3 regions of the Paenibacillus sp. FSL L8-0494 genome follow, and region 3 is predicted to be linked to each of the others. Evidence: riboswitches for the same ligand, from Rfam matches in the RefSeq annotation. Region 3 holds a riboswitch; each other region holds the start of a gene.
The links. Region 3 has a riboswitch for cyclic di-GMP ahead of NYE35_RS10825 (DUF6612 family protein). Riboswitches for the same ligand answer to the same signal wherever they lie in the genome.
Positions count from the first base shown of each region.

Region 1: it holds a riboswitch for cyclic di-GMP, as region 3 does, so the genes downstream of both, NYE35_RS30275 (NPCBM/NEW2 domain-containing protein) here and NYE35_RS10825 (DUF6612 family protein) in region 3, are expected to answer to the same signal.
Region 2: it holds a riboswitch for cyclic di-GMP, as region 3 does, so the genes downstream of both, NYE35_RS03545 (transglutaminase-like domain-containing protein) here and NYE35_RS10825 (DUF6612 family protein) in region 3, are expected to answer to the same signal.

Region 1 is NZ_JBBOPQ010000001.1:6,713,792-6,724,071, reverse strand. Features, by position in the region: gene NYE35_RS30300 (sensor domain-containing diguanylate cyclase) at 1-905, shown strand, start outside; gene NYE35_RS30295 (leucine-rich repeat domain-containing protein) at 921-1,772, opposite strand; gene NYE35_RS30290 (Crp/Fnr family transcriptional regulator) at 1,908-2,591, shown strand; gene NYE35_RS30285 (EAL domain-containing protein) at 2,647-3,630, shown strand; gene NYE35_RS30280 (hypothetical protein) at 3,747-4,313, shown strand; cyclic di-GMP riboswitch class I at 4,471-4,557, shown strand; gene NYE35_RS30275 (NPCBM/NEW2 domain-containing protein) at 4,816-10,280, shown strand, end outside.
Region 2 is NZ_JBBOPQ010000001.1:773,336-783,615, reverse strand. Features, by position in the region: rRNA gene NYE35_RS03555 (23S ribosomal RNA) at 1-2,781, opposite strand, end outside; rRNA gene NYE35_RS03550 (16S ribosomal RNA) at 3,014-4,571, opposite strand; gene NYE35_RS03545 (transglutaminase-like domain-containing protein) at 4,939-5,748, opposite strand; cyclic di-GMP riboswitch class I at 5,762-5,842, opposite strand; cyclic di-GMP riboswitch class I at 5,917-5,999, opposite strand; gene NYE35_RS03540 (class D sortase) at 6,119-6,778, opposite strand; gene NYE35_RS03535 (GtrA family protein) at 6,881-7,288, opposite strand; gene NYE35_RS03530 (glycosyltransferase family 2 protein) at 7,275-8,255, opposite strand; gene NYE35_RS03525 (phospholipid carrier-dependent glycosyltransferase) at 8,353-10,131, opposite strand; gene NYE35_RS03520 (glycosyltransferase 87 family protein) at 10,121-10,280, opposite strand, start outside.
Region 3 is NZ_JBBOPQ010000001.1:2,428,263-2,438,542, reverse strand. Features, by position in the region: gene NYE35_RS10860 (extracellular solute-binding protein) at 131-1,492, opposite strand; gene NYE35_RS10855 (Crp/Fnr family transcriptional regulator) at 1,709-2,419, opposite strand; gene rd (rubredoxin) at 2,465-2,647, opposite strand; gene NYE35_RS10845 (NAD(P)/FAD-dependent oxidoreductase) at 2,676-3,890, opposite strand; gene NYE35_RS10840 (FprA family A-type flavoprotein) at 3,906-5,144, opposite strand; gene NYE35_RS10835 (CapA family protein) at 5,415-6,431, shown strand; gene NYE35_RS10830 (NADH-dependent flavin oxidoreductase) at 6,509-7,672, opposite strand; gene NYE35_RS10825 (DUF6612 family protein) at 7,785-8,639, opposite strand; cyclic di-GMP riboswitch class I at 8,757-8,848, opposite strand; gene NYE35_RS10820 (RNA polymerase sigma factor) at 9,052-9,570, shown strand; gene NYE35_RS10815 (DUF4179 domain-containing protein) at 9,554-10,280, shown strand, end outside.

The DNA of each region.
Region 1 (10,280 bases), 4.3 Mb from region 3:
TGGATGGGATGGGATATCAGCAGGTTGATTTGGTAAATAAACATTTTGAATCTATCATGTCTACGGCAAACAAGCTTATTTTTCATTCATACTTCTATCCTTTTATCAATCTGAATGGACATGTAGAAGAGCTATTTATCAATTTGAAGGACAGCAAGGGACAAGCCGTCCCTTACTTGTTAAATGGTAGACGCCTCGAGTGTGAAGGTGTAGAGGTCATTGATTGTATTCTCGTACAGATGGGCAAACGTATTGATTATGAGCTAGAGTTACGATCTGCGAAGAAGCAAATAGAAGAGGCCTATTGGGAAAAAGATCAGGCGCTGGCAAAGCTCAAACAAATCCACCTGGAAATCGAGCAAAAGCAAGCTGAATTGCTGGAGATGAATGCCGTTTTAGTAGAGCTATCTACTACAGACAAGCTTACTGGATTAAAGAATAGAAGGTTCCTGCAAGAAAAGCTGGAAGAGCAGATTGCAGCGTATCACCGTGATCAGGCGCCTTTTTCATTATGTATTTTAGATATTGATCACTTTAAAAATGTGAATGATACCTACGGTCATCAGATGGGTGATTATGTCCTGGAGAAATTGGCGAGTATCCTGAAATCCCAATCTCGTAAAGAAGATATCGTAGCTAGGTATGGTGGTGAGGAGTTTATCCTTCTGCTGCCTAATATAGATTCATCGGATGCCAAGGCTATAGCGGACAATTTGCGGCAATTCATTGCCAGCTCCACTTGGGAGATTGGCAGGGTTACGGTAAGCGTCGGCATAGCTACTTTTGAAGCAACCGATACAGACATCACTCTTCTGGAAAAAGCTGACCATGCGCTTTACGCTTCGAAAGAACAGGGGAGAAATCGCGTTACGCATATTATGGATTTGAGTGAAAAGCTTCTTTAATCGGAGGCTTTTTTGTTATTTATAAACGATACATCCTCTTTGCTCTAATTGCTCTAATAATTCTTTTCTTCTTAAGCTGTGATTCCATCTTAAATCCAGTTTCTCTAATCGTCCAAGTTGTAGAATCGAATCCGGGATTTCTTGCAGATGATTATCTCTTAAATCAAGCTCAACAAGGCTGCTTAATTGACCTATTTCCTCAGGAAGCTGATTAAGTTTATTTTTTCTAAGGTTCAGTCTTCTTAACTTGCTTAAATTACCGATAGATGAAGGCAGCTTAGTGATTCGATTATCACTTAAATCAAGTATCCGAAGTTCTTCTATAGCACCCAAATGTTCTGGTAACATGACCAGTTGATTACCATAGAGATGGATCTCTCTTAGCCCTTTTATTTGTGTGATCGAATCAGGTAAACATTCTAGCTGATTATAATAAAGCCGCAATTCAATCAGACTGCTCATTTCGCCTATACGGGCAGGCAATTGCTTGAGATGATTATCTGTTACGTTCAGATACTTAAGTTTCTGGAGAATACAGAGCTGCTCCGGCAGCTGTTCGAACTGATTATTGCTTAGGTATAGAAAAGAATCCAACCCCTGCAATCCGCCAATGCTCTCCGGCAACACCTTCAGCCGATTATGGCCTAAATCCAGCATTCTTAGGTGAACTAAGCGACCGATGTTCTCGGATAACTGTTCGATTTCATTGCCCGCATAATTAAGTGCCTCTAATTCGTCATGAAGGAAGAGCTGATCGGGAATCTCTTTAATATGATTGTTGTACATGCTCAGTTCTAGTAGCGGATTGCTCTCAAACACGACATCTGGCGTTTCAATAAGTCCTTTTCCGTCAAAATTATATTTCATGAATGGATCTCCTTTGTAATTTGTATTGGCATCAAGCCTATGTGACAACGTTACGATAGAATATAACAGGATGATGATTTATTATCAGTATGTTGGCATACAAAACTATGGAATGTGTTAGAAAGGAATAATGAGATGGAAGCTTCTTTTTGGACTGGCACTCGCTTTTTTCAAGGTTTACCCTCGGAGAAGATCGAGGCGGTCTCAGGATTATTCACTTATAAGGCATATTCTAAGGGGACCCTGGTGTTTGCAGAATCAGATCCGGGGGATTATGCCTACATTATCTATTCGGGGATTATAAGGGTGTACGCTACTACGAAAGGGAAAGAGCATACCGTAGATCTTTTTGGAAAAGGCGATTTCTTTGGCGATCTGGAAGTGATCCATCCCTCCAATATAAGAGTGCTGTCTGCGGTGGCTATGAATGATACTGTATTATTTGAGATTAAACATGAGCTTTTTAAGCAGATGCTTGCCGATTACCCGTTGATTAAGGAGCAATTGATGCTGCTGCAAATGGACCGTTTATTTTTATCGAATCGGTTATTACATGAAATGAAATTTCATGATGCGAGAGCGCGTGCGATATTTACGCTGAGAAGACTATACCAAAGATTTGGAGTAGAGGAGCAAGGCAAACAGCGGATTGATCTTCGATTGACCCATCAGCAGTTCGCGGATATGATCGGAACGTTAAGGGAGACGGCTACCCTTGTGCTTAAAGATCTGCAAGAGCAAAAGATTATTGAGATTCAACATCAGCAGATCACCGTGTTAGACGCGACATATTTACTGGAGTATACGGATTTCGATTGAGAAGAGCCGTTCCGGGATCTTTTTCAAAGAATCCATTATTAAAGGGGTTATGAATATGGCTTGTAATCATTGTGTAGTAAGAGAGCTGAATTTTCAAATCAAGGCTCATGGTGAGCTTAATCTTAGGGTTTTACCTGAGGTTATTCATCACTTGAGTAGAAGGAATACGATACATAAGGTAGAAGAAAATGTGATTACGATTAAGGAAGCTGAAGCGCGAGATCTTCTGGATTTCTGTAACGATCATATGGAGTCCGGGAAAATTGAATTTCGTATAGATGACCAAACATGGAGACCTCTATCCGAATTACCCAATGTACTTGATATGGAGTGGATTGATGAGGTTATCACTAAGGGTCTTGTTACTTGCTACTTCCAACCGATTGTGAACGTAAGGGAAGAGATTTTTGCATACGAGCTCCTATCCAGATTTAAAAAAGAAGACGGATCCCTTATCTATCCTAATGAGATTTTTGCGGCGGCACGGAATCGTGGGCGTTTATATGCTTTAGACAGGTTATGTAGAATGACGGCTGTAAAATATGCTGCACCCTTAAATAAAAAAACGTTTATTAATTTTATCCCTACATCAATTTACGCTCCAGAGTTCTGCTTAAGATCAACCGTTGAACTGGCCAATCAATTAGGCGTCGACCCCTCTCTTTTTGTCTTTGAAGTTGTTGAGACGGAGAAAGTGGATGATCTCGCTCATTTGAAAGCTATTTTGACATATTACAAGGATCGGGGATTTGAATACGCTTTAGATGATGTTGGTGAGGGCTTCAGCACGATCGAGATGTTATTGGAGCTTAAACCTCATTACATGAAGTTAGATATGAAATATGTTCAAGGCGTGTCCAGTGATCCGAACAAACAGAAAATAGCTAAACAATTTTTAGAAAAGGCTTTAGAAATCCAATCTGTTCCTTTAGCAGAAGGTGTGGAGTTTAGAGAGGACTTTGAATGGCTTAAGCAGAGTGGTTATCAGTTGTTTCAGGGATATTTATTTGGAAAGCCTGATCCTATTCCCAAACAGTAATCCTAATGAGTATATATCGGTCCAGAGGATGAGATGAATTTCAGGTCAGAGTCTGAGTACAGCCAACCCTCGGGGTTGTATAATTTAGGTAATTTGAAAAGGGGGACGGGATGGATATGAAATGGCATCAATTTGTAACGCGCTGGGCGGATTCTAGGGGCTTTGATGGACGAGAAATTGATTATCAATGGCCTTCTCCCTCATTTCCGGTCATCAGTATTCGTAGTAATTTAGGGCGATACTCAGGTCAAAAGTATGGTCATGGAAGTAAACCCCGTGTAAAGACAGCTGTTGGTTTAATCGCTATTGGAGATGTAGCTGTCGGATTGATTTCCATAGGTGCGATAAGCGTGGGCGTACTTTCCTTAGGAGCAATATCACTGGGAATGTGGTTAGCGATTGGAGCAATAGCACTTAGCTGGCTTGGCTTCGCAGTGGGAGCGATTGCGATTGCAGGAGTGGCTGTAGGAGCGATCGCAATCGCGGAAAAAGCGTTGGGGGCCATCGCCATAGGGGATACGGCGTTTGGTGCGATAGCGATAGGCAGGATCGCTGGGGGTGCCATAGCTATCGGACAATGGGCATATGGTGTAATCGCAGTTGGCGAACATGGTTTCGGATTAATTCCCATCACGGGCGATGTGTGGAATTGGTTCCGGCGTTTGTTCGGATCGGGGAGTTAATTAGACCTCCAGTCCTAAAGGATCCCATTCTCTTCCGGGATAGTCGATAAATAATATCTATCACATGAGAAAAACTAATTGCAATTACCTATACTCATTTCATACCAATTAATCATGCGATCAGATCTAGGCTTATGTTACTCTTTGAATGTATTCGAAACTTCATAGGCAAACCTATGGAAATGTAGGGACGCAAAGCTATAGGGACTAAGGTTATCATAACTATTGTCAGCCAGCTGCCAAAGAGTGTGTAACGCTTTTTGTTAAAATATAAGAAAGTATAAGTTATACACCTATACTTAATATCTTATATTTCTCGCTTAAACGCTTACCGTCCTTATAAGGACGCCGAAGACGTTTATGCTTGTTAAGGTTTAATAAAAATTAAGTCTTAATTTTTAGGCGACTTTATACGCAATCAAGCTACTCTTTTGGGGTAGTTTTTTTTGTGCCCATTTTTGGGCACTGGAGAGATTCATATGACATCTGGGGGTAAGAAGAGATGAAGAAAATGATTGCGATCGCTACATCGGCGGCCATGTTAGCCAGTTTTTCGAGTGAGGCAGGTTATGCTTTAGCAAGTGAGGCAAGCAAGGTAAATGTAACAAAAACAGTCGCGCAAAGTAAGGTCAACTTATTAAGCAACGCTTCGGTTATTCCGTTTGAGCTGTACGGCAAGGATGCTCTAAATGCCTATAATGAGGTTTTTAGAATGAATCCAGCAAATATTAAATCCATCACAAATAACGGTGGCAACTACTCAGGCTCGCCTATAGCTAAGGCTATGGATGGGGATATGAGCACGCATTGGGAGACTGGCAAACCGAATAGTTCAACGTTTACGAATGAGGTTGTGTTTGTTTTCAATGAGTCCACTGAATTAAATAGAATGGTCTACGCCGCTAGGCAATCTGGTGCTAAAGGTAAAGGTTTTGCTCAAGAATTTGATATCTATGGCTCCACTACAGATGCGGGCGATTTCACACTCGTGTCTTCTGGAGAATATAAAGGCTCAACCGGTGATGTAGTGGAGATTCAGTTCGCACCTACGGCTTTTAAGAGATTTAAATTTGTCTTCAAAAAAGCCAACCAAGATTGGGCGAGTGCGGCTGAGTTTTCTTTTTATAAAGAGGATAGTGTCTCTGCTAAAATGAAAAATTTATTTACAGATGATACCTTGAGCCAAGTTAGTGCTGCCTTTAATACGACAGAGAAATTAACAGCTTTAGAGAATGAAGTGCAGGCACATCCACTGTATACGCAGTTTAAAGAAGAGATAGAGAATGCAAAGATCCTTTTGGAGAACCATCAGGTAGACGCAACGGCAGCCAAGGTTTCGAAGCTAAAAGGGTATGGTACAGCCTATGAAAATGCCTATAGCCAAGCTTATAGAATGCCAAATGCAAACGTATCAAAAGTAACGGTGAACGGTGGAAGCTACCCAGGTACGAAGCCTGAATATATGCTGGATGACCAGCCCACTACGCATTGGGAAACGAACAAAAACAATGATGCAAGCTTCACGAATGAAGTCGTGTTTGAACTAGCGCAAGCGGAAGTGCTGGACAGAGTGGCTTTTTTGGCTAGAGATAACCGCAAAGGATTCCCAGAGGCTTTTGAAATCTATGCATCAGAGACGAGTAAAGGAGAGACCTTCCAACTGGTATCTAGCGGAACCGCGATTAGTACCAATGATTTTTTGGAATTTAAATTCGAGCCGACGAAGTTTAAAAGATTAAAATTTAAGTTCACAAAAGCTAATATTAACAGACCTTTTGCGGCTGAATTTAGATTTTATACAGAAGATAAAGTAAGCGAAGCTGTAAATGGTATTTTCACAGATGGAACGATGAGTGCGGTTGTGCCTGCTTATAATAGCGTCGAAGCAATCAACGAATTAGAAGAAGCGGCAAAAGTACATCCGCTCTATCCAATCCTGAAAGATTCTTTGGATTTAGCTAAGAAGCTAGTGAATGGTGAAGTTCAAACCGAAGGCACCATCATTGAGGCCGAGCAGCGTGGAGATATGAAAAAACATGCTCAGCAAAACCTGAGAATAGGCTTCGGCACGAACAACCAGCCTACAGGACTTGCGGCAATGCCTGGCGAGACCATCAATGTTTATGTGGATGCTGCTTCGGGTGATAAGTTGCCTTCTTTGATCTTTTCTCAACAAGAGGGAGCTTGGAATAGTTGGGCTAGGGGCGTACAATTGCGTGCGGGCAAGAACACTATAACTGTACCTGAAATTACAACGACTAGTGCTTATGCTCATGATGTAACTAAGGGCGGCACCGTTTATATCGTAAATCCCTATACAGCTGAGGAGCAAGGGAAGGCGCCACTGATCCGCTTCGAAGGTTTAGAAAAGATTCCTTTTATGACCAAGACCACGGATCCAGAACAATTCAGAACCTTCTTAACCACATACAAACAAAGATTAGACGAAGATAAAGCGGTTCATCCAAATGTTCAAGATCGCAAACTTATCGATGTGGTAGAAATGGCCAGCGATCATGTTATTTTTACAGGAACTGCGACTGAAGCGTACAACAAATTTATTACGCAAGGAAATAACCCGCTGGATACCGTAACTGGGTATGACACCTGGATGAAAAGCATTTTTACCTTCTATGGCTTGGATGGCAGTAGTGAGATTCATGATGCCAAGCTAATTCGTGAGAATATTCGATTGATGCAGCCTTATGGTGCGATGTATGCAGCGGGAGATCATACAGGGATCCAACTTGGAACAGTAGGAACCATGTTAGGTGATTTTAACAAAGCTTATCCGGGCTGGGGACTGAATCACGAAATTGGGCATCGCTTGGCTATGGGTGAACGGGAATATGGCGAAGTAACTAATAATATGGTGTCTATGTTTATGTCTGTCGCGGCGAATTCGATAGATAATCGTATACCGTATGAATCAGATATCTATAAATATGTCCTCGAAGAAAATAAAGTGGTTATGAATCAGCAGGGCTTATTTGCACAACTCGGAGCCTATTGGCAGCTGGAGCTGGCACATCCGGGATACTGGACAGAGCTGACCAAGCTATATCGGGAGCGGAAGGTCACCCTTACCAACGGTGACAATTCCAAGCAGCAGTATTTGGTGGAGTTCTCCTCCGAAGTACTAGGATTAGATTTAAGCAGCTATTTTGCCAGACATGGCTTCACTGTGAATCCTGAGACAAAAGCGAAAGTAGCCAAGTATCCGGCACCGCAAAAGTTATGGTATTTAAATAACTCGGTGATTAATTATGAGGGAACTGGAATAGCGGATAAAAATCTGGCTATTAAGGTTAATATCACACCTAACACCACGGCTAGAACGAACACGTTAAGTTTCAGTATAGATAAAGAGCTTAAGCAAGACTTTTTAGGATATGAAGTGTATAGAAATGATGTGTTAGTTGGTTTTACAGGAACTGACCAATTTGTGGATCAGAATGTAGATGCGAGTATCAACTATACGTACAAGATCGTCGGTTATGATAAAAAGCTGAACCCACTGAAGCCCGTACAGGTTAAAGCCTTTAAGCCAGCCTTGTCTGTTGAAGATCAGCTCACTTTAAAGCTTAATCAAACCTTTGATCCGATGAGCTATGTAAAAGCGGCTAACTATCTAGGAAACGATATTACTGCGGATGTCTCTCTGAAAGCCAATAACGTTGATGTAACGCAAAAAGGCAACTACGAAATTGTATATGAAGTGAAAAGCGAAGGGGTTACGAAAACGAAAACCACACAGGTTACGGTAACGAGCGACTACGCCTATATTTCCGATCTCAATGCCAAGTCAGTCGTTGTAGGCTGGGGTGAATTAAAGAAAGATAAAGCTATTTCCGGGGGAATCATAACCCTTGTTCGCCAAGGATTGGCTGCGACGTACGCGAAAGGGATTGGTGTTCATGCCAACTCTGAGGTAGTTTACGATATTGAAGGTAAGGGTTACGACTTCTTTGAAAGCTACATTGGGATCGATCAGGCCATGAAAGGGAAACCTTCCTCGGCTACTTTTGCAGTGTATGTGGATGGAGAACAGAAATTTGAGAGTGATGTTTTCCGGGCAGGAACAGAACATCAATTTGTGAAAATCCCAGTGACTGGCGCAAGAGAGGTGAAGCTGGTCACAACAGATGCTAAGGATGGCAATGCTTCAGACCATACGGTATGGGCCGATGCGAAGTTCTCGAATAATTCAAGCAAACCTATCATTACAGTGCCGGAAGAGACAAACTTCGTTAAGCTGAACAGCGAATTTGATGTGTTGAGCGATGTAACAGCTTTTGATACGGAAGATGGTAATTTAATTGGAGCCGTTGAAGTACAATCCAATGGATTCACATCAAGCAAAACAGGGACTTACAACGTCGAGTTTTCAGTTACAGACTCAGATGGAAACTCCGCTGTGCAGGCCAGAAAGATTGTTGTATACAGCGCTAGTAAATACCTGAGTGATGTAGATTGGCAATCGGCAAAAACGGATTATAATGTGGTTCGAAAAGATAAGGCTAGCTCTAACAATCCGTTTAAGCTGCTGGTAAATGGTGAGGTCAAAGAGTTCGCTAAGGGCTTAGGAACCCATGCCAGCTCTGAAATCGTGTATAATCTGGCGGGTGCAAACTATGAATATTTTGAAACGTATGTAGGGGTTGATAGAAATATCCCTGAGCAGAGCAACTCCAGTGTAATTTTCAAAATCTTTGCCGATGGGGCAGAGGTTTATAACAGCGGACTGATGAAATTTGGTACAGAAGCCAAGCTTGCGCGGATACCTGTTAAGGGTGTAAGTGAATTGAAGCTGGTGTTAGATAATGCAGGTAACGGAAATGCTTCAGATCACGGTGATTTTGCTGATGCGAAGTTTTTGATCTTGAACAATACACCAGAGCTTACCATACCTAAATCTGTCTCAACCAAAGTGGGCCAAGCGATTGATATCAGTGAAAGCTATTCGGCAATGGATTCGGAAGACGGTGACTTGACGGCTCAAGTGAAGGTCACAGGCCAAGAGCAAGTTAAATTCAACCGGGCTGGAAAGTATCCAATCACTTACACAGTAACAGATAGTGATGGAAATACGACCACGAAGATTAGAACTATAGCCGTAGTAGACATGACGGACTTTACGTATCTGACGGATTACGACTGGAACTCTACTCAGAACAGCTATACTGCACCTTTGAAGGATAAATCTATTAGTGCCAATACGCTGAGATTAACAGATGAGAACAATCAGGTAGTGTCCTATGAAAGAGGAATTGGAGCGCACTCTAACTCGACGATTGTATACAATCTAAGCGACAAAAACGCGGACTATTTCACTTCCTATGTAGGTGTAGATAGACAAATGTACGGTTCTGTTGGTTCGGTGAGCTTTGAGGTGTTTGTCGATGGAGAGAAGAAATTCGATAGTGGAGTCATGAGTTCGAGAGATCCGCAGAAATTCATTGAATTGGATATTAATGGAGCAAAAGAACTGAAATTAGTTGTCACAGACGGGGGAAATGGCAACGGATCTGACCATGCTACATGGGGTGGAGCCAAACTACATTTCGCGAATGGAGATCACTTATTCACTGGAGATCTGGAACAGGCGATTGCAGCGGCTAAAGCAATTTCTCTAGAAGGCTTCACACCTGAGAGCATCGCGGCATTTACGTCCAACCTCTCGACAGCAGAGACAGTGTTGGCTAACTCTTCTGTTACGCAAAGTGAAGTAGACGAAGCTGTAGCAGCGTTGCAACAAGCAACCGAAGGTTTGGTCCAAATAGATCTTACGCAAGAGATTACTGTGGCGGACCCGTATTTAAGTGCTTCGATCAAGACTACATTGGGCGTAACTGGAGAACTAACGCTAGGGGATATGTATAACCTTACAACGTTAACCAGCGAAACCAGAAGAGCCAGATCCTTGGAAGGTTTGCAGTACGCAAATAACCTAGAGACACTTGACAT
Region 2 (10,280 bases), 1.7 Mb from region 3:
GCGCTTATCCCGTCCGTACGTAGCTACCCAGCCATGCTCCTGGCGGAACAACTGGTGCACCAGCGGTACGTCCATCCCGGTCCTCTCGTACTAAGGACAGCTCCTCTCAAATTTCCTGCGCCCACGACAGATAGGGACCGAACTGTCTCACGACGTTCTGAACCCAGCTCGCGTACCGCTTTAATGGGCGAACAGCCCAACCCTTGGGACCTACTTCAGCCCCAGGATGCGATGAGCCGACATCGAGGTGCCAAACCTCCCCGTCGATGTGGACTCTTGGGGGAGATAAGCCTGTTATCCCCAGGGTAGCTTTTATCCGTTGAGCGATGGCCCTTCCATGCGGTACCACCGGATCACTAAGTCCGACTTTCGTCCCTGCTCGACTTGTAGGTCTCGCAGTCAAGCTCCCTTATGCCTTTGCACTCTGCGAATGATTTCCAACCATTCTGAGGGAACCTTGGAACGCCTCCGTTACTCTTTAGGAGGCGACCGCCCCAGTCAAACTGCCCGCCTGACACGGTCCCCGTACCCGGTAAGGGTACTAGGTTAGAACCTAGATACGATCAGGGTGGTATCCCAACGGCGCCTCCACCGAAGCTTGCGCTCCGATTTCTACGGCTCCCACCTATCCTGTACAGATCGTACCCAAATTCAATATCAAGCTGCAGTAAAGCTCCATGGGGTCTTTCCGTCTTGTCGCGGGTAACCTGCATCTTCACAGGTATTAAAATTTCACCGGATCTCTCGTTGAGACAGCGCCCAAGTCGTTACGCCATTCGTGCGGGTCAGAATTTACCTGACAAGGAATTTCGCTACCTTAGGACCGTTATAGTTACGGCCGCCGTTTACTGGGGCTTCGGTTCATAGCTTCGGGTTACCCCTAACCACTCCCCTTAACCTTCCAGCACCGGGCAGGCGTCAGCCCGTATACTTCGCCTTGCGGCTTCGCACAGACCTGTGTTTTTGCTAAACAGTCGCTTGGGCCTTTTCACTGCGGCCCCCTCGTGCTATTCACACTACCGGGGCACCCCTTCTCCCGAAGTTACGGGGTCATTTTGCCGAGTTCCTTAACGAGAGTTCTTCCGCGCGCCTTAGAATTCTCTTCTCGCCTACCTGTGTCGGTTTGCGGTACGGGCACCTTCTCCTGGCTAGAGGCTTTTCTTGGCAGTGTGAGATCATGACCTTCGCTACTATAATTTTCGCTCCCCATCACAGCCCAGCCTTATCGATGTGCGGATTTGCCTACACATCAGCCTCACTGCTTAGACGGACATCCATCAGTCCGCGTCACTACCCTCCTGCGTCACCCCATCGCTCATAGCGGATTACGGTGGTACAGTAATTTCAAACTGTTGTCCTTCGACTACGCCTTTCGGCCTCGCCTTAGGTCCCGACTTACCCTGAGCGGACGAGCCTTCCTCAGGAAACCTTGGGCTTTCGGCGGATCAGATTCTCACTGATCTTTTCGTTACTCATACCGGCATTCTCACTTGTGTAGTGTCCAGCGCTCTTTTCAGTACACCTTCAACCCCTACACAACGCTCCCCTACCCCAGATACATACGTATCTAGCCATAGCTTCGGTGGTGTGTTTAGCCCCGTTACATTTTCGGCGCAGAGTCACTCGACCAGTGAGCTATTACGCACTCTTTCAATGGTGGCTGCTTCTAAGCCAACATCCTGGTTGTCTGTGCAACTCCACATCCTTTCCCACTTAACACACACTTGGGGACCTTAGCTGATGGTCTGGGCTGTTTCCCTTTTGACAATGGATCTTAGCACTCACTGTCTGACTCCCGGCAATAAGTATATGGCATTCGGAGTTTGACTGAGCTTGGTAATCCTTGCGGACCCCGCACCCAATCAGTGCTCTACCTCCACTACTCTTATACCGAGGCTAGCCCTAAAGCTATTTCGGGGAGAACCAGCTATCTCCGAGTTCGATTGGAATTTCTCCGCTACCCCCACCTCATCCCCGCACTTTTCAACGTACGTGGGTTCGGGCCTCCAGTGCGTGTTACCGCACCTTCACCCTGGACAGGGGTAGATCACACGGTTTCGGGTCTACGTCCACATACTAAATCGCCCTATTCAGACTCGCTTTCGCTGCGGCTCCACCTTCTCGGCTTAACCTTGCATGTTAAACGTAACTCGCCGGTTCATTCTACAAAAGGCACGCCATCACCCATTAATAGGGCTCTGACTTTTTGTAAGCACACGGTTTCAGGTTCTATTTCACTCCCCTTCCGGGGTGCTTTTCACCTTTCCCTCACGGTACTGTTTCACTATCGGTCGCCAGGTAGTATTTAGCCTTAGCAGATGGTCCTGCTGGATTCATACGGGGTTTCACGTGCCCCGCACTACTCGGGATCCGTCTCGGAGAGAACACAGTTTAGGTTACAGGGCTTTTACCTCTATCGCGGGCCTTTCCAGACCTCTTCACCTACCATATTCCTTTGTAACTCCATGTGAGACGTCCCACAACCCCTAAGAGCAAGCTCTTAGGTTTAGGCTGTTCCGCGTTCGCTCGCCGCTACTGACGGAATCACTATTGTTTTCTCTTCCTCAGGGTACTTAGATGTTTCAGTTCCCCTGGTCTGCCTCTACACACCCTATGTATTCAGGTATGAGTAACTGCGAATTACCACAGCTGGGTTTCCCCATTCGGACACCCCCGGATCAAAGCTTGCTTACAGCTCCCCGAGGCAGTTTCGTTGTTCGCCACGTCCTTCGTCGGCTCCTGGCGCCTAGGCATCCTCCGTGTGCTCTTATTAGCTTAACCTTGATTCTTCCGAAGAAAAATCTCACTAATAACATTTACTTGTTTGCACAAGTTGCTAAAAGATGTTCTAAAACGCAAATTCGTTTCGGTATCCAGTTTTCAAGGATCAAGTCTTACTTGAGAGCTTAAACTCTCAAAACTGAGCAACGAGTGAGTAACAGGCCTAAACCTGAGTTTTGGAAGCTGAGCTTCCGATTTGAATGTCCTCATTGCAGAGAACGATTCTCCATAGAAAGGAGGTGATCCAGCCGCACCTTCCGATACGGCTACCTTGTTACGACTTCACCCCAATCATCTACCCCACCTTCGGCGGCTGGCTCCCTTGCGGGTTACCCCACCGACTTCGGGTGTTGTAAACTCTCGTGGTGTGACGGGCGGTGTGTACAAGACCCGGGAACGTATTCACCGCGGCATGCTGATCCGCGATTACTAGCAATTCCGACTTCATGCAGGCGAGTTGCAGCCTGCAATCCGAACTGAGACCGGCTTTGATGGGATTGGCTCCACCTCGCGGCTTCGCTTCCCGTTGTACCGGCCATTGTAGTACGTGTGTAGCCCAGGTCATAAGGGGCATGATGATTTGACGTCATCCCCACCTTCCTCCGGTTTGTCACCGGCAGTCACTCTAGAGTGCCCAGCATTACCTGCTGGCAACTAAAGTTAAGGGTTGCGCTCGTTGCGGGACTTAACCCAACATCTCACGACACGAGCTGACGACAACCATGCACCACCTGTCTCCTCTGTCCCGAAGGCCGCTGCTATCTCTAGCAGATTCAGAGGGATGTCAAGACCTGGTAAGGTTCTTCGCGTTGCTTCGAATTAAACCACATACTCCACTGCTTGTGCGGGTCCCCGTCAATTCCTTTGAGTTTCAGTCTTGCGACCGTACTCCCCAGGCGGAGTGCTTACTGTGTTAACTTCGGCACCAAGGGTATCGAAACCCCTAACACCTAGCACTCATCGTTTACGGCGTGGACTACCAGGGTATCTAATCCTGTTTGCTCCCCACGCTTTCGCGCCTCAGCGTCAGTTACAGCCCAGAAAGTCGCCTTCGCCACTGGTGTTCCTCCACATATCTACGCATTTCACCGCTACACGTGGAATTCCACTTTCCTCTTCTGTACTCAAGCCACCCAGTTTCCAGTGCGACCTCAGGTTGAGCCCAAGGTTTAAACACCAGACTTAAATAGCCGCCTGCGCGCGCTTTACGCCCAATAATTCCGGACAACGCTTGCCCCCTACGTATTACCGCGGCTGCTGGCACGTAGTTAGCCGGGGCTTTCTTCTCAGGTACCGTCACTCCGGTAGCAGTTACTCTACCGGACGTTCTTCCCTGGCAACAGAGCTTTACGATCCGAAAACCTTCATCACTCACGCGGCGTTGCTCCGTCAGGCTTTCGCCCATTGCGGAAGATTCCCTACTGCTGCCTCCCGTAGGAGTCTGGGCCGTGTCTCAGTCCCAGTGTGGCCGTTCACCCTCTCAGGTCGGCTACGCATCGTCGCCTTGGTGGGCCGTTACCCCACCAACTAGCTAATGCGCCGCAGGCCCATCCCTCAGTGACAGATTGCTCCGTCTTTCATTCTTCTCTCAGGAGAAAAAAGAAATTATCCGGTATTAGCTACCGTTTCCGGTAGTTATCCCAGTCTGAAGGGCAGGTTGCCTACGTGTTACTCACCCGTCCGCCGCTAAGTTATTTTGAAAGCAAGCTTTCAAAATAACTCCGCTCGACTTGCATGTATTAGGCACGCCGCCAGCGTTCGTCCTGAGCCAGGATCAAACTCTCCAATTAGTATTGAAAAGAGCGATATGCTCATTTTGAAACATCTGACGAGAAAATTAATTCTCTAATTTTGGATTTCACTTACGTGATTTCCTACTCACTCGTTGTTCAGTTTTCAAAGATCAAGTTCTCGTTGACGCCGTTTAATGTCTCAGCAGCAACTCTTATAATATAGCATGTTGTTTTCAGAAATGCAAGCTTTATTTTTCGAAGCTTTTTATCAGCCTCGTTTGTATCGCCTGTACGCTGTCTAACAACGCTTACCTATAATACCCCAACTATTAATAGAAAAGCAACCCCTAATATAAAAATAAACAACTAGCTTAATAATTAAGCTAGTTGTTTATTTAATAGAGTTATGTTTCTAGCGGCGAATTTAATAGTATTTTGCCGCAGTATATTTGCTTGAGGCTTTAATTAAATCGGTTTTCTTATCACTCTTTGCAAGTCCTGCATCCACTGTAGTATCAATGGTAACCCACTTCCCATTAAGCAATACTTCGTTCCAGGCATGATATTGCGTAACGTAGCTTGTATTCCCCATTACCAACTTAGCAGGAACATCTACACTCCGCAGCATTGCGGCAAAAAGAGAAGCGTAATCATAGCAAATCCCTTTTTTAGTAGTCAATGTCTTATCGATGCTTGGAATATAATCAGTAGTTACACTATTAGCAAGAGAGTAGTCATATTGTACATTCGCAACTACATAGTTATAGATCGCTTTAACTTTCTCTTCGTCTGTTGTTTTGCCTTGTACTAATTGTTTAGCTTTGACAATCGCTTTATCAGAAGAACTCCATTTCACATTCTGTACGGAGCCCAAATATACGGAATTCGAGTCACTCATGGTTACGTCTACTACTTCGGAATATAACGCTTTGTATTTATTACCGGTTGTGTTCTCCAGAACAGAAACCTTATAAGTCCCATTTCCTTGTTGCAAAGGGAAGTCCTCAGCTTGTCCAGAAGCATACAAGTTATAAGTATAGCTGCTGTTATCTTTGGTGATCATGAGTTTGATTCTTTTATCTTTCGGAATATCATAGTTAATACCAATAACACCTTCAGCCACTTTGGATGTAATCAACCAGCTGGCATCTGCACTTGCAGCTTGAGCTGAACTTACCGGAACTGAAGTCATGAGGACGAACAACGCCACCAGCATAAAATAAACCTTTTTCACGGATAAAACTCCTTTCGGTAGCTGGCTGCCATCCTTTCGGGAAGGCCCTTTAGCTTTGCGTCCCTACCTTTCGATAGGTTTGCCGTTATCGTATAAGCTCTATCTGTTCTAGCTTTACTAGATATAATTGATAGAATCCATTTGAAACAAACAAAAAAAGCCTCTCCATTCGGTAGCTGGCTGCCATCCTTTCGGGAAAAGGCCCTTTAGCTTTGCGTCCCTACCTTTCGGAAGGTTTGCCGTTATCGTGTTGAGCTTTTATAGTATAATACTATCATATTTATAGTTGTGAACAAGACCTAATTTACTAGATTACCCATTATTTTATAAATATCTCCCGGTATTTGTGTTTTCTTGTCATTCACTATTCTCATTTTGTTAATTTAGCATGAACAATCAGCCGATGCGTTGGATTCACTAGCGGATCACATGTAATCAGAGTAAGAATCTTATCCTTGTCATTCCCGTCAAGAACGGAGACATCACTCGGATCTACAACAGAAATATCGTATACCTCATAGTTAAACACCTGATCACTAGTCTTTACCGTGATAACATCCCCCACAACAACCTCATTCAATCTGTTAAACAAACGACCCGTAGTTCGAGCCCGATGCGCCGCGATTGCAGCATTTCCGATCTCTCCAAGGGGTGCCGTTTCTTTCATATGGGCTGCAGCATGTTTCATATTAGCTTTTGTAGCCCCTTCTAATACAGGCAGCTTCAAATCAATCTTACCGATTTCAATTAGGGCGATTACTTTGCCACCGACCTCAATCTCCGGTTCAGGCTTTTCTGTCTCTTGGGGTTGGGGCTGTGCCTGAGCATCCAGAACCGATTCCTCTGCTAACAGCTGAGTAACTTCAGCATACCTGCTCTTCAAATCTGGCTGGGGAGTACTATCGGCAGTGCTTAGTTCAGCCGTTTCTAATAACTTCTCCTGCTGCCTGTCGTTGTACCATTCGTTAGCTGTCGGATATAACATGATAAGTATCCCAGCCAGTATGAGTAGATAGGAGAATTTACGCAATGTTATTCACCTCCGTATATTGTTTCTATGGTTATATACAAATCAAGCAGAAGCAGCTACTTGCCTTTAAGCATAGCAACTCCTTCTGCCTGAAATTAATGTTTAAAATACCCATTTACGACTTCCAAAGAAATTGATGATCACCGTGATAAAGGTAACCAGCACCTTGGAGATCAAGACTTGAATACCTAGTCGGTCTGTCAACAGATGCATTAGCAGCAGTGATATTCCGAGCACTACCAGATTCAGCACGATAAACTTGACCAGCTGCACGCGGTCGAAGCCTTCTTTATTCCCCCGGTTGCGATCACGAAAGGTTACTTTTTTATTCAAAATAAAGCTATTCGCCGTACCTGCACTATAGGAGATCACCTGCGCCAATGCGTATACCATCCCTAGTGAATTCAACAATGTAAAAATCACAAAATCAATCAGCGTATTGAGTAAACCTACGGCATTAAATTTGAGGAACTGTATGAATGCAGCGCGCAAGTTCTTATCTGACATCATTGTGGTCCTTCCGGCGGTCCAGTTGTTCTTCGTTCTGGTAGCCTTTAGTCTCACTAACAATATATAGCGGTCTATCTTTAGACTCGTCATAAATCCGTCCGATATACTCCCCAATCACACCCAACAGCATCAGAACGATACCGTTAAAGAGCAGATTGACGCCTACAATGGAAGCCCAGCCCGGAACCGTCCAGGAGGTGAAAAATATCTTTTGAAACAAGACGAAAAATAAATAGAGAAAGCTAGAGAATGAAAGGAAGAATCCAATATACGTAGCAATCTTAAGCGGCTTATGTGAAAAAGAGGTGATGCCATCTAACGCAAAACGAATCATTTTCTTCAGCGGATATTTGGTTTCTCCGGCAAAACGTTCTTCCCGTTCATATTCCACCATAGTCTGCTTGAAGCCAACCCAGCTCACCAAACCTCGGACATAGCGGTTCTTTTCTTTAAGTCCCCGCAGGACATCACATACCTTACGGTCAATAAGACGGAAATCGCCTGTATCCGTAGGAATATCCACACTTGTCATACTGCTGAGCAGGCGGTAAAAAAGCTTCGCGGTGACCTTTTTGAACATCGTTTCTCCGTGGCGCTTCAGGCGTTTCGCATATACAACGTCGTAGCCCTCTTTCCACTTCTCGATCATTTGCAAAATGACCTCCGGAGGATCCTGAAGATCAGCGTCAATAACAACAACCGCTTGACCTTCGGCATAGTCCATGCCAGCTGTAATCGCTACCTGATGTCCGAAATTACGCGAGAAGTCAATCAGCTTGACATGCTCGTCTCGTTCACAGATCTCCCGAATCATCTGGGCGGAACGATCACGACTGCCGTCATTGACGAAGACCAGCTCATAAGTATCGCCGCACTCGTCCATTACTTTTTTCAAACGTTCATAAGTATGGCTAATTACTTGCTCCTCATTGAACATGGGTACAATCACACTATATCTGGCTTTCACCTTTATTCCTCCTACAAGCTTTTTGGAGCGTTACATCCATCTACACTTCATAATAACGCTGCATGCATAAACTTATTTTATAGATTTTTATTAAATCCTAGAAAACCCAAGTAGGGAACCAACGCAGCATATCTTTCACGTAATCTCCACTGACCTGCATCCCTGACAGTACCGGGTAGAAAGCGATAAAGAGCAGCAAAGCAACGGCTACATAGACATACTGTACGTAACGGGCCTCAGGGAATTTACTATCCAGCAACTTCATTATATATACAATACCAAGAATCATAAATGGTACCATAGCAAAATAATGGTAAATAAATGTTTCTCTTGGGACAAGCATCCACGGAACATATTGCGAGAAGAAGGCGATCCAGATCATGTAGAGGTTCTTATCTTTACGTTTCAGCGTAATCCACAGCGTTGCCAGCATCGCAAAAATACCCGTCCACCAGATAAGAGGATTCCCCATAGTCACTATACTGCTGACCTGACCTTCCGGCAAACCTTCACCGCCGCTAAAGAACCAGACCGGTCTCTTCATAAACGGCCATTGCCACCATGAGGAAGCAAAGGGATGTGTAGCTACAAGCTGACTGTGATAGTTGTACATATTCTTTTGGGAATCAATCAACCCTTTAATAGTGAAGCCCTCTGCTGATGCAGATAACCCTGGCACAAAAGATAAGCTATAAATAATTACTGGAATAATTACAAAGAACCCGATACAACTAGCCAACGTAATAATAGTCTTTTTCCAAAAAGAATCTACCGCTTCACGACAGGTGCCCAGCAATTCCTTGTCTTTAATCTTCCCCTCGGCCAGCAGGCGTCCGGAGGCTTGGTATTCTCTGTAGCGTTCAAAAAGGGAGATAGCCAGCATAATGGCCAGCCCTGCTCCTCCATAGAGCACAATCCATTTCGAAGCTACGCCGATTCCGAAGAATAAGCCAGACCAGAATAACGGAATTAATGTTTTTCTTAAAGGCTGCTTGTAGAAATTCATTGTGTAATACCGCTGCATAAAATAGAACATCAACATAATGAAGAATACTCCGTATACGTCAATCGTGGAGATTCTTGTCTGTGTGAAATGCATGAAATCCAGTGCAAACAATCCTGCCGCGAGGGCCGCGTATTTGCTTTTCTTAAACAAACGCAGCGCCATTACATATATGAGAGGTAACATGGCAACTCCGAACAAGGTTCCGATAATACGCCAGCCGAATGGATTGACCCCGAACAGCTCCATCCCTATGGCAATTAACAACTTACCAAGCGGTGGATGCGTATTCTCGTAAGGCACAATCCCGTGTGTATATTCATAAGCTGTTCGCGCATGATAGATCTCGTCAAAATAAGTGCTATTCATAAAGTTAGAATATTCCGGAATGAGCGACTGCTCGTCAAAAAGATTGGCCGCTGCTCCTCTTTTAGGAACTGCGTTAGCATCCGGTGTCACACCGGCAATAGGAAGGGGTATTCTTTCTCCCCCCTGCTCATAAAAGGCCATTTCGTTCAAAGTGAACCCTGGAGAGGTAACTGTAAACTTCACATATCTCGCAGTAACGTTCAGGGGTTGGCTTTTCCAGATGAAGACATTCCCGACATCCTCACTGACATCCATCGGACTGCTCCAGACCTCAGGATTGTCGCTGAATTCCAGCTTGAACTTACCCGTGCCCACGCCACCAAAGATATTGACCCGTTCCAATGGTTTACTCTGTCCCAAATCTACATAGAAGCTTTCACCACTGGCAGCAGGCTCCCATAAAGTCTCTGGAGATTTAGTAGAGCCAAGATTATATAAAGCAAGCGCTGCGTAAACGGCCGTAATAGCTATTAGGCATATCCAATCTATACGCTTAAACTTCATCGTTAGATCGCCCTCCCTTCTGATGCGGTTTAATTTGCCCGACAACTCTCAAATCTTCTTCATATTGTTCTTCCAGTGTAATTGGTGCTGGAAGAGGTTTTATACCCTTGCGGACATACACATCGTAACCGATATTCAGCATATAAAGC
Region 3 (10,280 bases):
GTATAGTCAACATGTTTTTATGAGTCATATATGAGTCAATTATTGTGCGACAAACAAATACTTCAGCATAACAAAAAGCACAGGTTCAGAATTGAACCTGTGCCGGAATTTTCGAAAAAACTTTCAGCCCTCAAGAGTGCTGAGTCTCCTGATTTACCGTATTCAATATCTCCTCAAGCCTGCGGCATAACTCGTCGTTGTCCAGTAGGCCTGATACAAACATCATGATATCGCGTTGAATCTCTTTCAACTGGAGGTTGCTTAAACCCAGCTCTGTAACCAGACGATAGGTAGGGAAGATCTCACGGTAAAGCTGAAAACGGGCCGGACGATAACCCACTTCCTCACCTTCCCAATCCATCACCAAACGGTTGGCTGCAATATTCAGTGTCTTGCGCCTAATGATCAGTTGCGCCTCGTGTGAGGTGAGAAAATCAACGAGTAGCATGGATGCATCCTTGTTCTGTGATTTGCTGTTAACCGCCAGTCCATTTATAATCAGCAGCGTATCAGCATTTTGCAGCCGAGGCAATGGAGCAATATCGAATGCCAAATCGGATTGACGCAATTGATTCAAGAAATAATAGGTCGTCATTATCATGGACACTTTGCCTTGCAAGAACAAGGCTTCCGCATCCGCATCGCTCTCGGACAATACGGCTGGAAATACATCCTTCATGCCTATCAGCTTTCGGATGGTTCCTAAACTGTCGAGTAGCTTTGAGCCACTGAACCGGTATTTGCCTTCGTCATCCTGTTCTGCCGCAAACGTTGTGCCGCTTTGAAGCAGGAACAACGGCCACCGGTTACGAGAAGGCAAATAAAAATAAAAACCGTACCAGTCATGACCTTCTGCTACCTTTCGACCATTAGCGAACAAATCGTCCCAGGTCCAGCTACTGTCGGGTGGTGATACGCCGGCTTCCTTAAAGTGCTGTTTATTATAACAAAGCACGACTGGAGAATAAATAAAGGGGCGAACACGATTATGGTCACCGTACCGGAACGGGTCGGAAAGAAAACGATACGTGTCCGGCTGTTCCTCCATCGGCTCCAGCAGCTCTGTACAGCCTTGCTCCAAAAAATCCTGGTAATTGTTATTATTCATCAGTACGACATCCATGATTTCCGATTGCAAATATTCTTTCAAAGATGTTGAGTAGTTTCCTGAAGACAACTCGAGCGGCTGAACGTCGATATGCGGATAGCGTTTGCCGAACTCATTCAGTAGCTCTTGCATCTCTACAAGCTTGGGGATGGTGTTCACATATCCGAACTTGATCGTCGTTCTGCCTTCCTCTACCGGAGGGATGACCCGATTGCCAACACGCGGAATTTTCTCAATTAAGCCTTCATCCACCAGCACCTTGAGCCCGTTGCGCACAGAAGCGTTACTAAGTCCGAAACGCACCTCTAAGTCGCTTTCTGAAGGAAGATAACTGCCGATCGCTATACTTCCCGAACGAATTTCATGTCGCAAGGTTTGAATCATTTCCTCTAGCCTAATCCTGAAAAATTTTCTGCTATTCCTTTTCTGCATTGGGTTTCCTCGCCATCTTCCGATTAATCGAGCCCATAGGGACAAGTTTATATAGTATTCATCATACTGAAATCCTTTGGGAACGACAAGTATTCGGAGTCTGGCCCCATATAGCGTATGTTCTGCACCAACGGTGTCATACAGGACAGTCAATACACCGTAATCCTCTTAATACCCCATATAACTCTCCAAACCGGCTGGATCTATAATGATCATTTGCTTGTTTCCGATTAGCTCAATAAGACCTGAATCTTCGAACCTTGAGAATTTTCTGCTAATAGTTTCGCGGGTGACCCCAACATAACTGGCCAGCTCTTCACGAGACAACGGAAGGTCAATATGAATATGAGCGCCACGCTGCTTACCATATTTGTCGCTGAGTTCCATGATCATATAAGCAATTCGTATTTCGGGATCTTTGGTCGCCAGGCTTTGCGCCAGATTTTCCGTATGGGCTAGTCTTTTGGTCACACTCTTCAGTAGCCTGAGCGAAATATCCGGATTATCCCTCATCAGCTGCTCCATATCCGTTCGGGTCAGCATGCAAATGTTAGTGTCTTTCAGAGCATAAGCACTGAAGTTACTCAGCTCATCGCTGTTAAAAATGCTCAGTTCCCCGAAAAAGTCTCCATTCGTCAAGATGTGCAAAATTTGTTCCTTGCCCTCAGGAGTTGTTTTAGATAATTTAACATGCCCTCGCTGAATAATGTACAGCGTATCTGACGGCGCCCCTTCCAGAATTAAAGGTTGACCTTTAGTAAACTTACGATGCTTGATCATAGCACTGATCCGGGAGAGATCGTCATCGCTTAACGCAGCAAAAATAGGCACCTTGCGGGTACAAGGTTCAGCAGCGTATTGGCAAGAATACTCCTTCATAACTGTCCCCCCTGTTGTTCATTTTTTGTACAACTCCTACTTCCTTTAAGATGCAGAAGTTTTTTTGTCCTCAACCGGTGCAAAATGACTGGTATCTTCACCGCATACCGGACAGACCCAATCTTCAGGCAAGTCTTCAAATGCAGTGCCTGCAACAACATCCTCATCGGGATCGCCTAATGCCGGATCATAGATATAACCACAGGGTAGACAAATGTATTTTTTCATCTTTATCATCTCCTAAAAAGTTAATAGTTTAGTTCAACCTGGTTTGTACTTCAGCCATAATCTCCTCGATGCTACTCCCGTTAACATCGATCCCCTCAAGGGGGATGCCTTGCTCTACAGCGGTTTTATACCCCAGAGAAGCAGCTGCTCCTTGCCAGGATATCGCACCAATCATTGTGTTATCTTTCACATAGATTCGCGTATACGCCCCATTTTCTTCTCCGCTTACCACCGTATCGCAATACCGTTCATCCACGTTGCCTATCGAAAATAAAGAGATGCCAAAAGCATTAAATAAGGTAACCGGAACAGCTCTACGATACGCAGTCAGATTGGCAACCATATTACTGCCGGCAATCCGGCCCTGCTCAATCGCTCCGCCCCACAGTCCTTCCACATGCCCGTTAACTTCAGCCACATCTCCGGCTGCGTACACATGTGGATCATTTGTTTGCATTTGTTCATTTACGATAATGCCCTGCCGGACTTGAATACTCGAGCCACTTACCAGTTCCGTATTCGGTACAATACCAATGGAGTAGACCACATGGTCACAGGAAAAATGAGATTGGTCGTCCAGCGTAATTCCGGTAACAAACTCTGTTCCTGTAATAGACGCCACATCTGCTTGAAGAATAACCTTCACACCTGCTTGTTCAAGGTTCTCCTTAAGTAGTTGTGAGGATTTCTCATCAAGCTGTCTGCCCATCAACCGGTGAAAAGCTTCGATCACCGTTACCTGATATCCAGCTTCATGCAGCGCCCAAGCGGTTTCGATTCCCTGCACTCCCCCACCGATTACGGCTACATGGCTGCCATCCTGCAGGTTTTCTTTCAATCTGTCCGCGTCGTTCATGTCCCGGAGGGTATGGACATTGTTCAGGCCGGAGCCCTCAAGGGAAAGTTCACGATTCTTCGCTCCCATACACAGTAAAAGCTTATGATAAGAAACACTCTGCCCATCTTCTGTCACAACAATTTGCCGGTCCGGGTGGACAGAACGGATTCGGGTCGAGGTTTTTACGGATATACGGTTATCGCGGTACCACTTTTCCTTTTTAATCAGCACCTTCTCACTGTGCAGGTCGGTAAACAGCCCTTTAGTCAGCTTAATCCGGTTATAGGGCAGTTGGCTTTCCTCCCCGAGGATCGAAATTTCCGAATCTGCGTCTTGATCACGGATGGCTTTGGCGGCATGGACGGCGGCTACTCCGCCGCCAACAATAACGTAATGTTTTGTCATCCTATGCTCCCCTCCCTAAAATGAACTCAGCAGCAAATCCGATACAAATTCAGCCGCATTTTTAATTTTTTGAACTTTCTCAGGCTCTTTCGGGGAAAACCTGATTCGTACAGGGAACTCTACATGTGTCATCCCCGTGGATTTAATAACCTCAGATGTGCTTTGCACCGTCATGTTTGTTCCATTCAGATAATCCTGAATGACTTCAATGGCTTCACCACTCCAACCGTAGGAGCCAAAGGCTGCAGCAAGTTTGCCTTCCAGATTCATATTGTGCAATTCTTTCAGAATGTTCTCCATATTCCCAATCATGTCCGCGTATTTAGTGGAGCTGCCAATAAAGACCGCGTCAGCTGACGTTATGCTGTTCAGAATATCGGTGGCACTGCTTTTATCTGCATCCCAGACCTCTGTCTCAATATTATTTTCCTGCAAGCAATCCTGTATAATTTTGGCCATCTTCTTGGTACTGTTTTTGATGGTGGTATAAACGATGGTTGCCTTTTTTCCTTGCGTCGTTTCGCGGCTCAATGTGGCGTACATCTCGATATATTTACGTATGTCCTCCCGGATCACAAACCCATGGGAAGGAGCGATCATCCGGATCTCAAGATCCTTAACAGCCTCTAACAGGGTTCTTACATATCTTCTGTGAGGATGAATAATTGCTGCGTAATAGCCCTGGAAATCTTCCGTAATATCAAACCCGGCTTCATCGCTGAATAGATTCTCCACCGCAACATGCGTGCTGAAAATATCACAAGGAAATAAGATTTGATCTTCGATACAATAGGTGATCATCGTTTCTGCGGTATGGAGATACGGTGTTTCTTTAAACAGCAGCGTTTTCCCGCCAATATCCAGCTTATCTCCGTCTTTAACCACCAGGAAGTTCCGGCTATGAAGCTTGTACATTTCCTGCAATTCGGGAACAGCAATCTCGGTGCATACGATCGTGGCATTTGCAGCCTTGGCAGCGAGAGCTGCCAGTCCACCAGAGTGATCAGGCTCTGTATGATTAATTACAATGTAATGGATATCTAGAAGATCAATCATTTCACCCAGACACTCGGCATATTCACGTCCGAATTCCATATCTACGGTATCAATGACAGTTGGTTTACCTGTTTTTAATAAATAAGAATTATAGGTAGTTCCTTTTGCCAGAATCAGGCGGTGAAATGGAACCTGGCGGTTATCGATTTTGCCTATCCAGTAAGTATCCTCGGCGATTTTTTTGAATTGTGTACTCATTTCTTTAACCTCCAATGTTTGATTGATAATGTTTATCAACAACCTTATTTTATTATGGTTGCCAAACAAAAAAGAGGATTTGAATCAAATTATAAAAGTTTGAAAAAAAATGAATACCTTAAATTTAGACGATCTAAATAAAGTGATTATGCGTTGGGTCACATTTTAAATAAAAAGCCACACAAATGTTTGCACTTCGCCTTAAAGAAAGAATAACCCATAACAACTTTATGCCATATCCTAATGAAAATAATAAAAAGGTGGATATCCATGACTGAAATACAAATAGCTGCTGTGGGAGATCTAATGGTCAAACGTTATATTATTTCGGATGCTAAACAGCCTGACGGAACCTATTCGTTCAGCCCCCTGTTTGCAAAAGTAGCTCCTTATCTAAACCAGGCTGATTTGACGATTGGCAATCTCGAAACCACCTTTGCTGGAAGTGGCCCCGAGTGCCGGAAAAGCCCACGTTCAGGCGGTCCGATATTCAAATGTCCAGACGAACTGGCCCCTGCACTTAAGCAAGCCGGATTCGACGTATTAGTAACGGCCAACAATCATTGCATGGATTATGGTGCCCCGGGTCTGGTTCGGACGTTACGAGTTCTAGACCGTAATGGAATCGACCACACGGGAACAGCTAAATCATTAGAAGAATCCAAGAGAACGCTTATTAAAAACGTCAAAGGAATTACGATCGGCATCCTCTCCTACACAGCAGGAACCAACCGAATTCCTGTACCAGTGAGTAAGCCATGGCTGGTTAACCGGATATCTACGCCCAAAATCATTCGGGAGATTCGAGATTTAAAAAAGAAAGTCGATCTAGTCTTGCTTTATCTGCATTTCGGAAGCGAATACCGTTACACTCCAAACAAGAGGCAAAAAGAGCTGGTCAATCTCTTCTTTAAAAATGGCGCCGACATCATACTGGGGTCTCACCCACATGTTCTACAACCGTTAGCGCTTCGTGGAAAAAAACAATTCGTTATTTACTCATTGGGGAATTTTGTTTCGACTAAACTAATGAATATTCCTTATACACAAAGCGGTATCATTCTTACGCTTAAAATAAAGAAGGATGAAAAAGGACACACGAGTATAACTAACGTAGGTTACATCCCGACTTGTGTAGATCGAAGAATAAAAAGCGGCAGGAAAATTACAGAGATCATCCCCATCCGCGACGCATTAAAGAAAAGCGACACCGACATAAAAACAGAACGGCGAAATCTCATGAATCGAATGTTGAAACATACGACAACAATCTTAAAGAGGGAATAGAGTCGTTACAGAAAAATAACGTTCCGCGGAATTACCGCGGAACGTTATAGATTTAGCGCTCAAAACTGTGTTTGGGTTTAGCGTAAACGATCAGGCATCATTAATTTAAGGAATTCTAGAATACCATTCTCTACTACGAGTTCTTCTCTATCTTGATCAGCAAGTACTCTTCTGATGATATCTTCATTACCCTCCAGCACTTTACTTGTCCAATGAGGATCAATGATAAGAGAACGTCCTACTGCTACTAATTCAGCATTTGTCAACGTGTCCTCTGCGTCCTGTTTGGTACGGATATCTCCGACCCCAATTAAAGGTACACGGCCATTGATTTTCTCATGTACATATTGCAGGATTGATTTTTCTTTAAAATCTTCTGATGCAGATACTTTCTTAAAATCCCCTAATGAAATATGCAGATAATCTAGCTTTTTATCAGCTAATTTATCAATGAGATAAAAGGTATCGGTGATTTTAATTCCAGGCTCTTCATATTCTTCTGGAGAAAAACGATAACCGACAATAAAATCCTTAACCTTTGAATTGTCAACGACAGCAATAACCGCATCCACTAATTGGTTAATGAAATTAAATCTTTTCTCTAAGCTTCCGCCCCATTGATCATCACGACGGTTGGAGTGTGGAGAGAAGAACTGTTGGACTAAATATGTGTTTGCTCCATGAATTTCTACCCCGTCAAATCCAGCTTGAATAGCTCGTTGAGTCGCTTTTTTAAAATCCTCAATTACACCGAAAATTTCATCTTCTGTTAATGCTCTTGGAATTTCTGCATTCGGACGTTCGGCAGCAATGGCGCTGGAGGAAACGGGTTGTACGCCACGTAGTATTTTTGAATCTGTCATTCTTCCTGCATGGAATAGTTGTAAAATAGCTTTTGTTCCATTTCGTTTAATAGTAGATGCTAATCGGCTAAGGCTAGGAATAAATTGATCGGAGGAAACACTAAGTTCACCTTCCCATCCTTTTCCACCCTCTTGTACATTTGCTGCCGCAGTGATGACCGCACCTACTTCGCCCGTTCTTAGTGAATAGTATTTCAATTCATCTTGTGTTACTACACCGTCATAAAAGCTCATTCGCGTGGTCATTGGAGCCATAACCACTCGATTTTTTAATGTCAGTCCTCTGCGAAAAGTTAATGTTGTGTCTAGTGCTATCATCTTTTTCCCAACTTTCATTAAATTATATTTAAACAAAATATTATATACATGCGCATACATATAAATTACAGCAATGATTTATTCTTGTCAACTAATAAACAACTGCTGTTGAATACAGCAAAAAGCACTGTTCAGCGGAACAGCGCTTTTTGCTCGATATGAATCGTCCTTATTATTCTAGTTCGGCCGGTTTTACAATGGCTGTACCTTTATTATTCTTGGAGTATTTAGCTTCAATTTTCGTGGTGTATGTATCTTTTGCTCCATCACTTACCAGCACATAACTCAGATCGACTGTCAGCTTTTCCGTTTGCCAGGTCTTAGTATTGACGAATAATTTCCACGTTACGCTTTTGGGTTGAACTGTCTCACCATCCCAGAGGTTCTCCTGGTCATAGAGTTTGATTATCCCCTTAGCTGCTGTCGGATCGGTTACAGTGAATTGTAAGACCGTTTGTGCGCCAGCAGTGCTGACTTTCATGGATTTTTTATAACTTTTTACCGAATCAAGCATGGAAACAGGATCGTATTGGCCTTTAGAGTAAAAGGCATCCCATTCCGTTTTCTCCAGTCCAAGCCAATACTGTGCATCAGGATCGATCGGCTCCCCGTCATCGTCGTAACCTGAAGAATCGTCTTCAGATTCATCGATAAGCTCACTTCCGTCTACAAGATAGTAAAACTCCTTATCGTTGGCATACAAGCTGTAAGATGTTTCTAAAAGACTGCTAGCGACAGTACCTGCTGCGGCAAAATTCGGCAGACGGCTGATATCCAGCTTCAGAGTGTTGGTGTTGCTGATACGCACCCCGCCGCTTTGAATATCCTGTTTTTTGGTCACATCCAGATGGAAATTCTTTATTGCTTTGGAGGCTGCCGTTACTTTGCTGATCATCTGATCCGCGGTTACTGCTGTTGAGGTAGCTGCAGACACTACTCCAGGATTAGACATCCATCCGATCGTTCCGGACAGCAATAAAGCACCTACTGCCAAACTAGTACCTATTGTTTTGAAAAAACTGTTCATGTACTTCCCCTTTCGGCCCCTTGCGATAATGTAACGCCGTATAGGTCGAAATAATAAAAGAGCTCAAAATAGACTACATATTCTTAGAGCTATCCTTTATGCTTCATAAGACATCCCTATGGCGGCCTGGCGATCATTTCCTTCTGTCGAAAGGCTTTAGACCCATGGCTTTGTGTCATCATCTTTCGATGATTTTACCTTTAACGCGGACATTCAATTAGTTTTAATAGATTAGGGACGCATGTCCCACCGCTAATTTTATCATGGTTATAATTACCTGTAAACGACTTATCTTCCATTCGAATTCGCTATGATACTCAGAAGAAATACTACAATCAAAATGAAAAATGAACGATTACATACGCTTATAAGTCTTATTAATGAGAACAGCAGAGACAGGGGGTGCAGCAAAATGAGTGACCGGGAAATTTTCGAGCTCTATAAAGAACAAGTATATTATTTTTGTTACTACTTAATGAAAAATCAGGCAGATGCGGAGGATATTTCCCAAGAGGTATTTGTAAAAGTTATCTTAGCGGATAAGTCGAAGATAAGAAACTTGAAAGCTTGGATTTTACGAATTGCTTCGAATGAGTGCAGCAGTGTGATCAAAAGGCGTAAGACGGGGTGGATGAAAGAAGTACGTAATTATTTACTATCCAGGTCTGAGGAATCAAACCCTGTAGAAAAACGTTTGGATCGACAGGAAACTAAAAAAGAATTACAAGGGTTATACAGTCAGCTTCCTGACAAAATCAGAATGGTAGTAGTCCTTCGTTTTATAAACGAATTGACTGTACCCGAGATTTCTAAAGTTATGAGCATACCCGAAGGAACTGTAAAATCCAGACTGAACAAGGGACTTAAAATACTAAATAGAATGGGTGGAACCCAACTAAAGGAGCTGAATAGTAATGAGTCTCTATATTGAAAAAGATAAACATATTCCCCGACCGGATTATGATTTGATGTGGACTGCCATAGAACAAGAAGCTTATACACGTCAAAGAAATCTGCATGCCTCCCAGAATACTCCTAGGTCTAATAAAAAGCTTATTCCTATCAGTATTGTCTTCTCTTGCCTCTTACTTGTAACCATTCCTGTATTCGCTAGTATGACGATTAATTGGGATAAAATTGGTGGTCGAAGTGTGAGCAATGCATTAAATAACGGCATCGGTCAACAGTATAATCTTCAAACTTCCATTTCAGGAGTAACAATGAATTTGAACGGTGTTGTAACTGATGGAGAAAAAATGAAAATGCTGTTATCACTTGATACTAAATCTGATCTATCCAAATATACTGGATTTGCTACAGAGGAAAACATCATGACTAGTGAATCCAGTGCCAAGGCAAAGGTATACGGTTATTTAGAATACGATCCTGAAAGCCAGAAACTCATTGGAGTATATGAGACACCTGATACATTAAAGGATGATAAAAAGGACTACAGGTTTGAAGCACGGAATCTCATTTTTTACAGTGATCGGAATATTCCCTTACAATCTAATCATCAAGCAGGGGATACTATCAATACTGGAGTTAAGCAATATCCAAGCATTCAAATCGAATCCGTTCGACATGTTTCCAATCAAACCATTATCCGTTACAAAGTCGCTGCATCACCATCTGACTTAG